DNA from 3 places in the Pilosibacter rotomagensis genome. Region 1 is predicted to be linked to each of the others. Evidence: predicted binding sites of a transcription regulator. Region 1 holds the regulator's gene; each other region holds the start of a gene.
The links. Region 1 encodes HrcA, which represses chaperone genes, less so after heat shock. Its sites were predicted from a motif close to TGTTAGCACTCNNNNNNNNNGAGTGCTAACA; they were not measured.
Positions count from the first base shown of each region.

Region 1 (4,990 bases):
GGTTATCAGCGGCTGTGGAGAAGATCTGGCTCTTTCTTGTCGGGATGGTTGTATTTCTCTCGATCAGCTTTGTTGCTACGCCGCCCATGGTCTCGATTGCAAGGGAAAGCGGAGTAACATCGAGAAGAAGGATGTCGCCGGCACCAGCATCGCCTGCTAACTTACCACCCTGGATCGCTGCACCGATGGCTACGCACTCATCCGGGTTTAAGGACTTACTCGGCTCTTTGCCTGTTAACTGTTTTACCTTCTCCTGTGCGGAAAGCATACGTGTGGAACCACCTACAAGGAGAACCTTGGAAAGATCTGCTGCTGTTAAGCCGGCATCTCTTAATGCATTCTGCACCGGGATCGCTGTTCTCTCGATGAGGTCGCTTGTGAGTTCATCGAATTTTGCTCTTGTAAGATTCATATCTAAGTGCTTCGGGCCATCAGCAGTTGCTGTGATGAACGGAAGGTTGATATTTGTTGTTGTTGCGGAAGAGAGTTCCTTCTTTGCTTTCTCAGCAGCTTCTTTTAATCTCTGAAGTGCCATCTTATCACCGGAAAGATCTACGCCCTCTGTCTTCTTGAACTCATCGATCATCCACTGTGTGACACGGTTATCGAAATCATCACCGCCGAGGTGTGTATCACCGTTCGTCGCAAGAACTTCAATAACGCCGTCACCGATCTCGATGATGGAAACATCGAATGTACCGCCGCCGAGGTCATATACCATGATCTTCTGCTCTTTCTCGTTGTCAAGGCCATAAGCAAGGGCTGCCGCTGTCGGCTCGTTGATGATACGCTTTACATCAAGACCGGCGATCTTACCTGCATCCTTTGTTGCCTGACGCTGGGCATCGTTGAAGTAAGCCGGAACTGTGATAACAGCTTCTGTTACCTTCTCACCGAGGTAGCTTTCAGCATCTGCTTTTAACTTCTGAAGGATCATCGCGGAAATCTCCTGCGGTGTGTACTTCTTGCCGTCGATGTCTACCTTGTAGTCAGTACCCATATGTCTCTTAATGGAGGAGATGGTTCTGTCAGCGTTTGTAACTGCCTGACGCTTTGCCGGCTCACCGACAAGTCTTTCTCCTGTCTTTGTAAATGCAACGATAGACGGTGTTGTTCTGACACCTTCTGTATTAGCGATAACTGTTGGTTTACCGCCTTCCATAACTGCTACGCAGCTGTTTGTTGTACCTAAGTCAATACCAATGATCTTGCTCATGATTTTTTCCTCCTGTTATATTTGGAATTAAGTGAATTTCAATGTTAATTTTGATACCGGATCGATCCGCACTTACGTGCTCTCACGATCCTTAGTTCGCAACCTGTACCATGCTGTGACGGACGATCGACTCTTTGTAGGTGTAACCCTTCTGAAGCTCAGCTGCCACAACATTTTCGCCGAGATTCTCATCCTCCACATGCATCACTGCGTTGTGGAAATTCGGATCAAACGGCTTTCCGACGGCCTCGATCGGCTTTACGCCAAGATCATCGAGCGTCTTTACAAACTGCTTATATATCTTTTCCATTCCCTCTGCAAATGCGGTTCCTTTCGCATCCTCCGGGATTGTGTTAAGACCTCTTTCAAAGTTGTCAACGATCGGAAGGATCTTTTCGATCACGTCCTTCGCGCCGATCTCATACATCGCGGACTTTTCCTTGTCCGTTCTCTTGCGGTAATTATCAAATTCCGCCATCGATCTTCTGAGTTTGTCATTTAACTCATCAATCTTCTCGTCCTTCGGATCCTTTTTCTTTTCCGGAGCTTTTTCCTTCTTTCCGGCATCCTCGGACTTCTCAGTTTCTTTATCAGTCTCAGAGGCTTTCGCTTCTTTCTCTTCGGAAGCTTCCGTCTCCTGGTTCTCTTTTTCTAACTCTTTCTCTTCCACTGCTCTCTTCACCTTTCATTTTTAAATGTTTCGTTCAGCTGCGCGACAAGCGATCGCAAGGTTGTTACGACTTTCTCGTAATCCATCCGCTTTGGTCCTACAATACCGATCGTTCCTCGCATTCCATCGCCGAGCGCATAATTTGCGGTTACGATGCTGCAGTCTTTCATGCTCTGGACCGGAGTTTCATCTCCGATGTAGACCTGGATCTCATTGTCCGGGTCATCGGTCTTATTCTGCTGCTGTTCATCGATCAGCCCACGGAGAAGTTCCTTATGTTCTAACGTGCTGATCAGCTGACTCGCTTTCTCTGTATCGGAAAGTTCCGGATATTTGAAAATATTGGTTGCCCCGCTCGTATAGATCTGAAGATCCTCATCCTGGGAACGGATCACTTCGCTGACCTCATTCAGGACCAGATCCACCACTCTTCTGTGGCTTCCGGCCTGCTCCTTCATCTTCGCGATCACACCAAGATTGATCTCCTCGATCGTCAGACCGTTCAGATTGCTGTTCAGGAGAATATTCAGATTCAGGATCTCCTCATCACTGAGTTCCTCATCAACCGTAACAAAAGAGTTCCGGATAATATTTCCTTCCACAACAATTACCACGAGAAGCTTATGCTCCTCAACTCTGGAGAGTTGGATAAATTTAAGCTTCGTCTGGCTGTAACTCGGTCCGCTGATCAGAGTCGCATAATTTGTATTCTTTGCGAGAACCTTTGCAAGCTGCTTCAAAAGCAGTTCCACGCGGTCAACCCGCTGGATCATCAGTTCCTGCATGTGCTCGACCTGACTGTCCTTCTCTTTAATGATCTGGTCAACATAAAACCGGTAACCCTTATCGGAAGGAATCCTTCCGGCTGAAGTATGCGGCTGAAGAATGTAACCAAGCTCTTCCAGATCAGACATCTCATTTCGGATCGTAGCGGAGCTGAGCTTCAGATCCGAGTATTTGGAAATCGTTCTGGATCCGACCGGCTCACCGGTCTCCAGGTACGTCTGGATAATCGCTTTCAAAATTTTCTCTTTTCTCTCATCCAGTTCCAAACCTCTCACCTCTTCTCTCTGATTTGCTAGCACTCTCTTTTGAGGAGTGCTAACATCTACAGTTGCTACTATATTACTTCGCAAGTTTTTTGTCAAGGGCTTTTGATAATTTTCACATTTTTTTCACAAATATAGGAATAATTCCTGTTTTATCCAGAAATCTCCCGGAAACCCCATAATTTCCCGCGCACTTTACCGACAGTAATCTTCCCCAACCAAACTATTTCCTTATAAGATATCGATTCTTCACACTCACTCCCGCAACTCCCCAGCGGTGAGGCTCCGGGCAAAAGTGCTTTGCTCCAGATATACACTTCCTCTTAATCCGCAGCTGACTGTGTTGAATACAAAATAGTACACGTCCGAGCGCAGGCAGCGAGTTATACCTCTTCCCTTCCTCCCGCCATCCCACAGCGGTGAGGCTCCGGGATGGCGTGCTTTGATCCGGGGATCTGGCTTCCTCTAAGCTCACGGGTGGCTGCGTTAGAAAATCGGCGACACTTGTCTGAGCGCAGCGAGTTGTGTCGTCGATTTTCTGCCCTTAGCAGCCGCCCGTGAGCTTAGAGGAACCATCCCCGCATCCCCTGCACGCTATCCCGGAACCTCACCGCGTACCCCCCCCCCCCGAAAACTTGACAAATAAAAAAATCCGTGTATAATACATATTTGTTTCCAAATTGTTACATATTTGTTACATCACAGCATATACTTTGTAACAGATATGAAACAAAAAAGAAAGGATATGTTATATGAAGAAAATCAGAATGACCATCAGTGTTTTAATAACCATCCTCGCGATGCTCCTAAACACCGTATGCGCCTTCGCAAGCACCTCGAAAAACTCTGGCCACCTCGACAGCATCGACGGAAATAAGATCTCCGGATGGGCGTGGAACTCCGCGGTCCCGGACACCCCGGTCTCCGTCACTGTTACCGTGGTCAACGCCCATACAGGCGACTCTCTCTTAGCAGAGACCGCCACCGCAGATATCGAACGCGATGACTTAAAGACAAGCGGCATCGGAAACGGCGCCCACGGCTTTGAGATCATGATCGACTGGTCCTCCATTCCGGACAACACCTACATGATCAAACTCAGCGTAAACGGACAGGCACTTCCGATCGCCTACCAGTACGATACCGAGACAGGTATCATCAAAAACGCGACTCTCGTCTCCTTAGGAACCTTCAAGACAACCGCCTACTGCCCATGCAGAAGCTGCTCCGAAGGATATGGACGCCTCACAAAAACAGGAACCCAGGCCACCGCGAGCCGCACCGTAGCCGTTGACCCGCGCGTCATCCCGCTCGGAAGCCATCTTCTCATCGACGGCGTCGAATATATCGCTGAGGACGTCGGCGGCGGCGTCAAAGGAAAACACATCGATATTTTTTACAACACACATTCGGAAACAAAAAATCACGGCGTGGAACGTTCTGAGGTCTATCTGATCCAGTCCTGATGCTCCGTTTTCTTACAAAAAGGTGATCTGCCATTGCGCAGGTCACCTTTTTTTACAGGAAAATCCGCGCTTCACAGACTTTAGCGCTCTGCCTTTCCGATTTCATTTTTTCTATGTTCTCATATACACAAAAAGGGAATCTCCATGGAGCATCCAGTCTCTCACGGAAGATTCCCTTTTATCCTTTGCTTTTTTAAACCGTATGTCCCTTGGCAACATAAAACGGCTGTGTATCCGTTCCCTTAAGCTCCTGTCCGACCTCGATCGTAACGTTCTTATCGGTAACAACGTAATCCAAGCGTCCGCCGGCCTTCACGACCGTATCCTGCATCAGGACACTGTTTCTGATCTTCGCGCCTTTCTCGATCTTGACGCCTCTGAAAAGAATACAGTTCTCAACATCTCCCTCGATCACACAGCCATCTGCAACGAGGTTATTTTTCGCCTTACATCCGGTAATGTATCTCGTCGGGTTGTCATCACGGATCTTTGTGTAGACCGGACCGCCGGTAAACAGCGCTTCCAGATTCTCATCGTCAAGAAGCTTCATATTCTCGTCAAAGTAGCTCTTCAGTCCGCAGATCCTTGC
Region 1 is NZ_CM170323.1:2,629,998-2,634,987, forward strand. Features, by position in the region: gene dnaK (molecular chaperone DnaK) at 1-1,216, opposite strand, end outside; gene grpE (nucleotide exchange factor GrpE) at 1,308-1,886, opposite strand; gene hrcA (heat-inducible transcriptional repressor HrcA) at 1,895-2,947, opposite strand; gene ACI3EW_RS11830 (3D domain-containing protein) at 3,688-4,401, shown strand; gene glgD (glucose-1-phosphate adenylyltransferase subunit GlgD) at 4,595-4,990, opposite strand, start outside.

Region 2 (4,990 bases), 1.5 Mb from region 1:
ATCTCCTTTATCATATCGTCTGTATCCTGCGGGTGTTCCCCCTGCCAGTCTTTTTTAAACTGCTCAAAGCTTACTTTTTCAAATTTCGCGATTCTCTGCATGTTGTCTCCTCTTACTCTCATTCTGACGCCCCGCTCTTCCTTTCCGGATCGGCGTGCGCTCCCGGATCATTTCTCCTGTCGGACCATCCGGATGTCTCCCACTACTATACCAAGAGCCCGGTCCCATTTCAAGCATTTCAAACGAAAAATCCGGCAGAACATACCACGTTATCGCGGCAGTGTGTCCACTGCCCGCAGTATATTCTGCCGGATCAATCCGTCTGTGACGTACAAAATCATCTTAAACTCAGATTCTCCGCTGCTATTGCAGCTATCGTGATCGGCATTCGCCGTTCGCCATAAATCTGCAAGCAGTTTTCTGGCTCTCTTGCGCTCATTTCATCATATACGACAGCATCTCCATCCCGAAAATGATCACATAGAAAAGAAATCCGGGATTCAGATACACATATTTTTTATACGATGTCGGCACTCCGTTCTGCTGCCCCATCTGCCACCAGTAACGGCGTCCGTCCCGGAAGAAGAAATAGATCCCTGCCGCGATGAGGAGCAGGACCATAAGAAAACTGGCAAACGAAAACGCCGCTGCCGCCCAGGAAAGCCCCAGCGCATAGAGCCCGTCCTCCACCATCACGAGCAGCATCGAAAACGAATTCACTGCCATATGGAGCAGGACATTGTAAAGGATCCGGTTCGTCCGCACCGCGAGATAACCGAGTACCAGTCCGATCACCACCGCATACAGGAACTGGTTCAGATTCCCATGCATCAGCCCGAACATGACCGCCGTGAATACGACCGCCGTCCGGTCTCCAAATCGTCTCGCTTTTCTTAACAGCACTCCCCTGAAGAGCAGTTCCTCCATAAACGGAGCCACCAGGCAGGTATAGATCACCATTCCCGGCGTCAGTGCATCCAGTGCGTCCATCACCGGGTTCATATCTCCAGCCGGAACACCGGTAAATATGGAAATAAACGAGTCAAGAAAGACTCCCAGGAAGTTAAAGATATAGCCGAGTCCCAGCGCCATGAACAGCGCAGAAACCCATACTTCCGCCGAAAGTTTCTGGGCCGGTCTCCGGTCTGACCGCAGAAACCAGGTCATCGGGATCACCGCAAGGAACGGAAGTCCGATGCTGAAGACATACTGCACGAGGACTCCGGTCCACGGGGACGAAAAGAGCCCGGAGAGCAGACGACCCCCGCCGCTCTCCAGGCTGAACACCCAGTGCCGCACCATGAGATAGAACGCACTGCCCAGGTACTGAAGACCTGAGCAGGCACACATGGCCAGACATAAAACTGTAAATGTGATCAGAAAATCTCTTCTCTTATGCACCATATTCTTCCTTCATGATCTCACTGCTTCTCGCAATGAACTTTGTCATACGCTCCGGAGAAAGACTTCCGTGAGCAAGTTTCGCAAGGTCATAGAGCTGTTCGCAGAGCATCGGTGTCTTCTCTCCGTCCTTGTTGGCAAGAACGTATTTTACAAGACCGTTGTTTGCGTTGATGACTAATGTCTCCTCAGCCGGGAACATATCGGAACCGCCGCCGTACATGCTGTACATCTTCATCATATCCTGCATTCTTCGGCTCTCCTCGGAGACTGTGATCATGGAAGCGAGACCTTCATTTTTCAGCTTCTCGACTTTCACGTTCAGCTTGTCGTTTCCGATCGCCTTCTTAAATACCTCAGCGAGAGTCTCGGCGTCCTTCTTCTCCTGCTCCTTCGCGGCCTCATCGGTCTCCTCCGTCTCTTTGAATGTCTCGTTGACATCCGCATCGATACGCAGGAACTTTAAGCCCTCATTCTTCTGCTCCACATGCTGCATGAACGGGGAATCGATCGGGTTCGGAAGGATCACAGCGTCGATCCCGGCTTCCTTGAACATGTTGATGTACTGGCTCTGCTCTTTCTCGTCCGTTACATAGAAGATCTTGTTCTCGTGTTTCTCCTTGTTCTCCTCAAGGCAGTCAGCGAGTGTCAGATATTTGCCGTCCAAGTTCTTATAGAGGATGTAATCTTTCATCTTCTCATCGAACTTCTCGTCCTTTAAGCAGCCGAATTTGATGAACGGATTGATATCATCCCAGTATTTCTCGTAGTTCTCGCGATCTGTCTTGCACATGCCGGAGAGCTTATCAGCAACTTTCTTTGTAATGTAATCGGAGATCTTCTTTACAAATCCATCGTTCTGAAGAGCACTTCTGGATACGTTGAGCGGAAGATCCGGGCAGTCGATCACGCCTTTTAACAGCATCAGGAATTCCGGAATAACTTCTTTGATGTTATCCGCGATGAATACCTGGTTGTTGTAGAGTTTGATCTTTCCTTCGATGCTCTCGTACTCCATGTTGATCTTCGGGAAGTAGAGGATTCCTTTTAAGTTGAACGGATAGTCCATATTCAGATGGATCCAGAATAACGGCTCCTTGAAGTCCTGGAATACCTTGCGGTAGAACTCCTTGTACTCCTCATCGGTGCACTCGTTCGGATGCTTGTTCCAGAGCGGGTTCGTATCATTGACCGGAACCGGGCGTCTTGCGATCTTATATTTCTCTTTCGCAGGGCTCACCTCAACAGTCTCCTTCGATCCGTCCTCTTTTTCCTTCTCCTCGGTCTTTGCCGGCTCAACGATCGTCTCGATGATCGTATCCTTGTCGGTCAGTTCCTCTTTCTCGATCGTATCGTACTGCGGCTCAGCAGTCTCATCGTTTAAGTAGATCTCGACCGGCATAAATGCACAGTACTTGTCGAGGATCTCTCTTGCGCGGTACTCATTCGCAAACTCAGCGCTGTCCTCATTTAAGTACAGGGTGATCAGGGTTCCGTGGCCTTCCTTAGTGCCTTCCTTCATATCAAACTCGGTACCGCCCTCAGACTCCCAGTGGACCGGTTTTGCGTCCTTCTTGTAGGATAAGGTATCGATCGTTACTTTGTCCGCTACCATAAATGAGGAATAGAAACCGAGTCCGAAATGACCGATGATCTGGTCTTCATTCGCTTTATCCTTGTACTTGTTCAGGAAATCCTGGGCGCCGGAGAAAGCGATCTGGTTGATATACTCGTCAACCTCATCCTCTGTCATACCGAGACCGTTATCTTCGATCTTGATCGTCTTTTCCTTCGGATTTACAGTAACCTGAACTTTATACGTTTCATCGTCCGGGGTCTCATACTCGCCCATCAGAGCCAGTTTCTTTAATTTTGTGATGGCATCGCAGCCATTGCTGACTAACTCACGATAAAAGATATCATGATCGGAATACAGCCACTTTTTGATGATCGGGAATATATTCTCACTGTTGATTGAAAGACTTCCGCTTTTTGCCATGTTAAACCACTCCTTATTTCCATTCGCGCGTCGGGGGACGATCTGTATTGCCGCCCGACGGACCGCTTTTTTTTATTTTCTCTGTAACCGTTCCATTCTTAAACAGCTACTTTTTTCTTCTTTCAGGACAGCCGGTATCGCCCCGGATCTCAGGGATTTTTAACAGCTGTTCGATTCAACATGACATATTTTAATACCAGAAAATCAAAATGTCAATAAAATTAGCACTCATTTTTGATGAGTGCTAATAAAATTTTTATAAACTTTTTGATTTTTCTCTGTCAGTCACGGAGCTGCACTTCTGCTGCCCACTTTTACAGCCGCTCGCGGATCAGTTTTCACTCTCGATCGGAATAAACACGCGGGCCTGTTCGTCCTGCTGTTTTTTCTTCCGCTCCTCTTTCGCAGCATTGACTGCCATCTCGCAGAGTGCCATCTGGGAGCCGACCGGAAGTTTTCCTCGGCGATCCGGCTTTTCATATGTCCCGTCCGGCTGAAGCACATGGGCCTTTAAGTTGTCCTCCAGCTCCAGCTCCATATATCTGCGAATCCTGTCTTTGAGTTCCTCTCTCAATACCGGGAACATAATCTCGACACGGCGGTCCAGGTTTCTCGGCATCCAGTCGGCACTTCCCATGTAGATCTCTTCACTTCCGTCGTTCTCAAAGATAAAGATCCTCGCATGTTCGAGGAATTCTCCGACGATCGAGCGGACCTCAATGTTCTCGGAAAGTCCCGGGATCCCCGCCTTCAGACAGCAGATGCCGCGGACAACCAGGCGGATCTTCACCCCTGCGCAGGACGCCTCATACAGCGCGGCGATGATCTCCTTGTCACAGAGGGAATTCATCTTCGCGATGATCGATGCCGGCTTTCCGTCTTTTGCATGCTTCGTCTCCCGGTTGATCAGATGCAGGAATTTCGTTCTGAGCCACAGCGGGGCAACCGAAAGCATGTTCCAGTTTAACGGCTCGGAATATCCGGAGAGCATGTTGAAGACCGCAGTCGCATCCTCTCCGATCATCGGATTGCAGGTCATGATTCCGCAGTCTGTGTAAAGTTTTGCAGTGGAATCGTTGTAGTTTCCGGTTCCAAGATGGACATATCTCCGGATCCCGTCTTCCTCCCTGCGGACCACGAGTGTGATCTTTGAGTGCGTCTTTAAGCCGACGAGTCCGTAAATAACATGACATCCGGCTTTTTCCAGCTTTTTCGCCCAGATGATGTTGTTCTCCTCGTCAAATCTCGCCTTCAGCTCGACGAGAACCGATACCTGCTTTCCGTTCTCGGCTGCCGCCGCCAGAGCCGCGATGATCGGGGAGTTGCCGCTGACACGGTATAACGTCTGCTTGATCGCCAGAACTTCCGGATCCTTTGCCGCGCTCCGCACGAAGTCCACGACAGGATCAAAAGTCTCATACGGATGCATCAGAAGGATATCGCCCTTCCGGATGTTCGTAAAGATATCATCGTCATTCATCAGAGCCGGAACCGGCTGCGGCGTATATTTCGGGGTCTTTAAGTGGTCGTACCCGTCAAGCCCGTACATTTTCATCAGGACCGTCAGGTCGAGCGCACCCGGGATCTCAA
Region 2 is NZ_CM170323.1:1,158,010-1,162,999, reverse strand. Features, by position in the region: gene ACI3EW_RS05135 (dCTP deaminase/dUTPase family protein) at 1-101, opposite strand, end outside; gene ACI3EW_RS05130 (CPBP family intramembrane glutamic endopeptidase) at 436-1,404, opposite strand; gene htpG (molecular chaperone HtpG) at 1,394-3,400, opposite strand; gene ACI3EW_RS05120 (RNA degradosome polyphosphate kinase) at 3,732-4,990, opposite strand, start outside.
Region 2: a site for HrcA is predicted at 3,620-3,650, ahead of htpG (molecular chaperone HtpG). Genes of this name have one in related genera too.

Region 3 (4,990 bases), 1.1 Mb from region 1:
TAAGAACTGGCGATCAAATCTTCTGCCGCAACCGCCGGCATCCCAGAAAGGATATTTATCATGGAAATCGAACGCAAATTTCTCGTCACGACACCTCCTGAAAACTATGGGTCCTTCCCTCTTCATGAGATCGAACAGGCATACCTCTGCACCGAACCTGTGGTGAGGATCCGGAAGGAAGATGACAACTACTACCTCACCTACAAATCCAAAGGATTTCTCGCAAGGGAAGAATATAATCTTCCGCTCACAAAAGAGGCCTACGCCCACCTGCTCACAAAAGCGGACGGGAACGTCCTCACGAAAAAACGCTACCTGCTCCCTGTCCCGGGACGCGAGGATCTCACCGTGGAATTCGATGTCTTTGAAGGAAAATTCGCCGGACTCATGCTCGCGGAGATTGAGTTTTCCTCCGAGGAGGACGCAAAAGCCTTTCCTCCGCTCCCCTGGTTTGACCGGGATGTGACCTGGTCCGGAGAATACCAGAACAGCAAGCTTTCAAAAATGCCGTAACTTGTAAAAAAAGACCACCGACGGCCCAAAGAACCGCCGATGGTCTTATTTATTTTCATTCAGATTGCACGGATCCGGAAGAAATTACATCATTCCGCCCATTCCGCCTGCGCCTGCCGGCATTGCCGGAGTCTCTTCTTTGATGTTTGCAACAACGGACTCTGTTGTAAGGAGTGTGGAAGCAACACTTGTTGCGTTCTGTAATGCACTTCTTGTAACCTTAGCCGGATCAAGGATACCAGCTTTGATCATATCAACAAACTCTTCGTTGTAAGCATCGAAGCCCTGGCCAACCGGAAGCTCTTTTACTTTATTTACGATCACAGCACCCTCAAGACCTGCGTTGGATACGATGTGGAATAACGGAGCTTCGAGAGCCTTTAAGATGATCTTTCCGCCGGTCTTCTCATCGCCTTCCATGCCGTTTACAAGAGCTGCAACCTTCTCTGCTGCATGAACATAAGCAGATCCGCCGCCTGCGATGATACCTTCTTCAACAGCTGCCTTTGTAGCTGCAAGAGCATCTTCCATACGAAGCTTTGCTTCTTTCATCTCTGTCTCAGTAGCAGCACCTACACGGATAACAGCTACGCCGCCAGCGAGTTTTGCAAGTCTCTCCTGAAGTTTCTCTCTGTCGAAATCGGATTTTGTCTCTTCGATCTGACCTTTGATCTGGGCAACTCTGTCAGCGATGGCTTTCTTGTCGCCGAGACCGTCAACGATGATCGTGTTCTCTTTCTGAACCTTAACGGATTTTGCACGTCCAAGCTGCTCCATTGTAGCATCCTTGAGGTCAAGACCGAGTTCATCAGAGATCACAGTACCGCCTGTTAAGATCGCGATATCCTTTAACATCTCTTTTCTTCTGTCGCCGTAGCCCGGTGCCTTAACGCCAACTACGCTGAATGTACCTCTTAACTTGTTGACGATAAGAGTTGTAAGAGCCTCGCCTTCGATATCCTCAGCGATGATGAGAAGCTTTGCACCTGTCTTAACGATCTGCTCGAGTAACGGAAGAATATCGTTGATGTTTGCGATCTTCTTATCTGTGATCAAGATATACGGGTCATCAAGAGTTGCCTCCATCTTCTCCATATCTGTGCACATATATGCGGAAATGTATCCACGGTCGAACTGCATACCTTCTACAAGGTCAAGCTCTGTTTTCATGGTCTTGGACTCTTCGATTGTGATAACGCCGTCGTTTGTAACTTTCTCCATTGCGTCTGCAACCATCTCGCCGACCTCATCGCTTGCTGCAGAGATTGCTGCAACTCTTGCGATCTGGTCCTTGCTGCTGATCGGCTCACTCATCTCTGCGATCGCCTTAACAGCTTCGTCGGTAGCTTTCTTCATACCTTTTCTTAATACGATCGGGTTTGCACCTGCTGCCAGGTTCTTCATACCTTCATTTACCATAGCCTGTGCAAGAACGGTAGCGGTTGTTGTACCATCACCGGCAACATCGTTTGTCTTTGTTGCAACTTCTTTTAACAGCTGTGCGCCCATGTTCTCAAACGGGTCTTCCAGTTCGATCTCTTTTGCGATCGTAACACCATCGTTTGTGATGAGCGGAGCACCGAAGGATTTGTCGAGAACAACGTTTCTTCCTTTCGGTCCGATCGTTACGCGAACGGTATCAGCAAGTTTATTTACACCAGCTTCAAGAGCTTTTCTGGCCTCAACGCCATATTTAATTTCCTTAGCCATGTTAAGATTCCTCCAATCAATAATAAGTGATTATTCGATCACTGCAAGAATATCATTCTGTTTTACGATGATGTAATCTTCTTCCTCAACTTTTACTTCTGTTCCGGAGTATTTGGAGTAGATGACCTTATCGCCCGGTTTTACCTGCATCTTGATCTCTTTTCCGTCAACAACTCCGCCAGGACCAACAGCGATCACTTCTGCCTGCTGCGGTTTTTCCTTTGCCTGACCCGGAAGAACGATACCGGATTTTGTGGTCTCTTCTGCAACTAACTGTTTTAAAACAACTCTGTCAAATAATGGTACTAATTTCATTACTGACTCCTCCTTGTCATTTTACAAGCTCTTGTGACCGCTCTGTAATTTTCAGTCACAATTCTTTTTTTCTTTTATCTTATTCAGTCTGACTAAGGTCTTTTCCCTGACCCCTCGTCACAAATCATGTTATAGCACATGTTGTTAGCACTGTCAAGTCATGAGTGCTAATTATTTTATGAAAAATTTGTGACCTATGAATTTTCTGCATTTTCCTCCGTCAATCGTTCAATATATATCAATTTACGCGGAGAATCTTCATACAGACAAGCCTTCCGGGAATCTTCCTGTTACAGTAGGCGGGCATGGAATGTCCGTATACTGTAAAAACTTTTCATTGGTTTTATACATTTTTTTAACTTTTTTCATAATTATCTCTTTCTTTTTCCCATGAATTCGATTATGATTATAAATAGCAGACTGGCGGCTGCAGGCAGGATCTTCGATCCTCTGGATGCAGCGGAAAGGAGAATGAACCATGTCAAAAAAGAAATCAGGCCTTCTTATCGCATTTGGCGCGATGCTCGGCGGCGCAGTTGCGGCCGGTATCTCCTACTATCTGAAATTAAAATCCTTCAATGATGAGCTCGATCAGGATTTTCACGAATACGAGGAAGAAGATTCCCCTTCTGATGAAAATGAAGAGAAAGCGGAAAGTGCTCCGGAAAGAACTTATATTACGATCAACTCCGGAAAAGACGCAGAGACCGCCGATGATCCTGCAGCAGAAAAAAAAGAAGATCCCGATACAGCAGAATGTTCAGCAGCAGAGGGAACCTGCGAAACAGCAGCAGACAGCAGCTCTGCGGCAGAGGGATCTGCAGCAAATGAAAAAACATCCTCCGTTGTAGTTGAGGACGATACGGAGGAAGGAAAAACTGAATGATACAAAGTCTTCTCCGCTCCATGGAGCTATTAGAAGTTTTGAAAGAAAAAAACCGCAATTTCTCGATCGCGGAACTGGCGGAAGCGATGGAGCTTCCCCCAAGTACGGTACACCGGATCCTTCAGACATTCTGTGAGAAAAAGTATGTGATCCGCGATGACAGATCCCACACCTACCGGCTCGGTCCGGCACTTATTCCTTTAGGAAAGGCTGCCGCCAGAGGGATCCGTCTTCAGGATGCTGCCCACAGTATCCTGACGCAGCTCGCAAAGCAGACAAAGGAGGACGCTTATCTCGTGATCCCGGTCGGCAATAAGGGCCTTGTGATCGAGAAAGTCGATGGTCCGAGCCACTTAAAGGTCGTCGAGGAATTCGGCTACGAGATGTATATGCACTGCGGAGCGATCCGAAAGGTCCTCCTTGCATGGCAGAGTCCGACCTTCATCGACGAATATTTCCGAACCATCATCATCCACGACCAGGCGTTCCCGCATGTCCGCCCGGATGATCTGCGCGAAGAGTTAAAAAAGATCCGCCAGGACGGCTACGCCATTACCCGCGGAGAATATGTCAACGATGCTGTCGGGATCGGTGCCCCGGTCTTCAACTCTGAGGGCGAGCTTGCAGGTTCCATCGGCATTATTGCCCCGGAGATCCGGATCGGCTCTCCGGAACTTCTTGAGACCCAGAGAGATCTTGTCCAGTTTTATGCATCCGCCCTCTCCTCCGACCTCGGATACGAGAAGCACGATGTATTTCAATAGTCACTTTTGAATCTTCGGGATATACATTTTCAAATGTATATCCCTTTTTGTATCTTTTCCTCTATCCTTTTTTCACTCCAGCGCTTCGCGCAAAAGTTCCACGCCCTTCCGGATCTCCTCTTCTGTAAGTCCTGCATACCCAAGAACGATCGTGTGGGATTCCTTTGCCCGCCTTTCTTCCATACAAAATCCGGACAGACCGTAGACGCGGACCTTTTTTTCTTCTGCCTTCGCTAAAAGCGCCTGTTCCGCTTCACCCTTTCTGTCGGTCAGAAGAACATGAAGTCCCGCGTATTCCCCCTTGATCTCGAACCGTTTTTCCAATGGTTTTAATGCACCAAGGAGTACATCATGCTTTCCCTTGTAGATCTCGCGCATCCTGTTCAGATGGCGCTCGAAATATCCCCCGGAAATAAAATTCGCCAGGATCCTCTGATCGACTCTGGATACCGTCGAGGAATAAAATCTTCCCTTTTTGCGGTATACGGAAAGCAGACTTTCCGGAAGCACCATGTATCCCACACGGATCGCAGGGGCGATAGCCTTCGAAAAGGTTCCCATATACACGACCGAACCCGTCTGATCCATCCCCTGGAGCGCCGGGATCGGTTTTCCCTTATACCGGAATTCACTGTCATAGTCATCCTCGATCAGATACCTTCCGGGAAGCTCCCCCGCCCAGGATAAAAGCTCCTGCCTCCGCTTTACCGGCATCACGATCCCTGTCGGGAACTGATGGGACGGCATCACATACGCGGCCTGCGCAGTCTGATCCTCAAGCTCCTTTACACAGAATCCATTC
Region 3 is NZ_CM170323.1:1,548,592-1,553,581, reverse strand. Features, by position in the region: gene ACI3EW_RS06900 (CYTH domain-containing protein) at 61-513, shown strand; gene groL (chaperonin GroEL) at 598-2,223, opposite strand; gene ACI3EW_RS06890 (co-chaperone GroES) at 2,254-2,538, opposite strand; gene ACI3EW_RS06885 (hypothetical protein) at 3,017-3,424, shown strand; gene ACI3EW_RS06880 (IclR family transcriptional regulator) at 3,421-4,188, shown strand; gene pdxR (MocR-like pyridoxine biosynthesis transcription factor PdxR) at 4,261-4,990, opposite strand, start outside.
Region 3: a site for HrcA is predicted at 2,681-2,711, ahead of ACI3EW_RS06890 (co-chaperone GroES). Genes of this name have one in related genera too.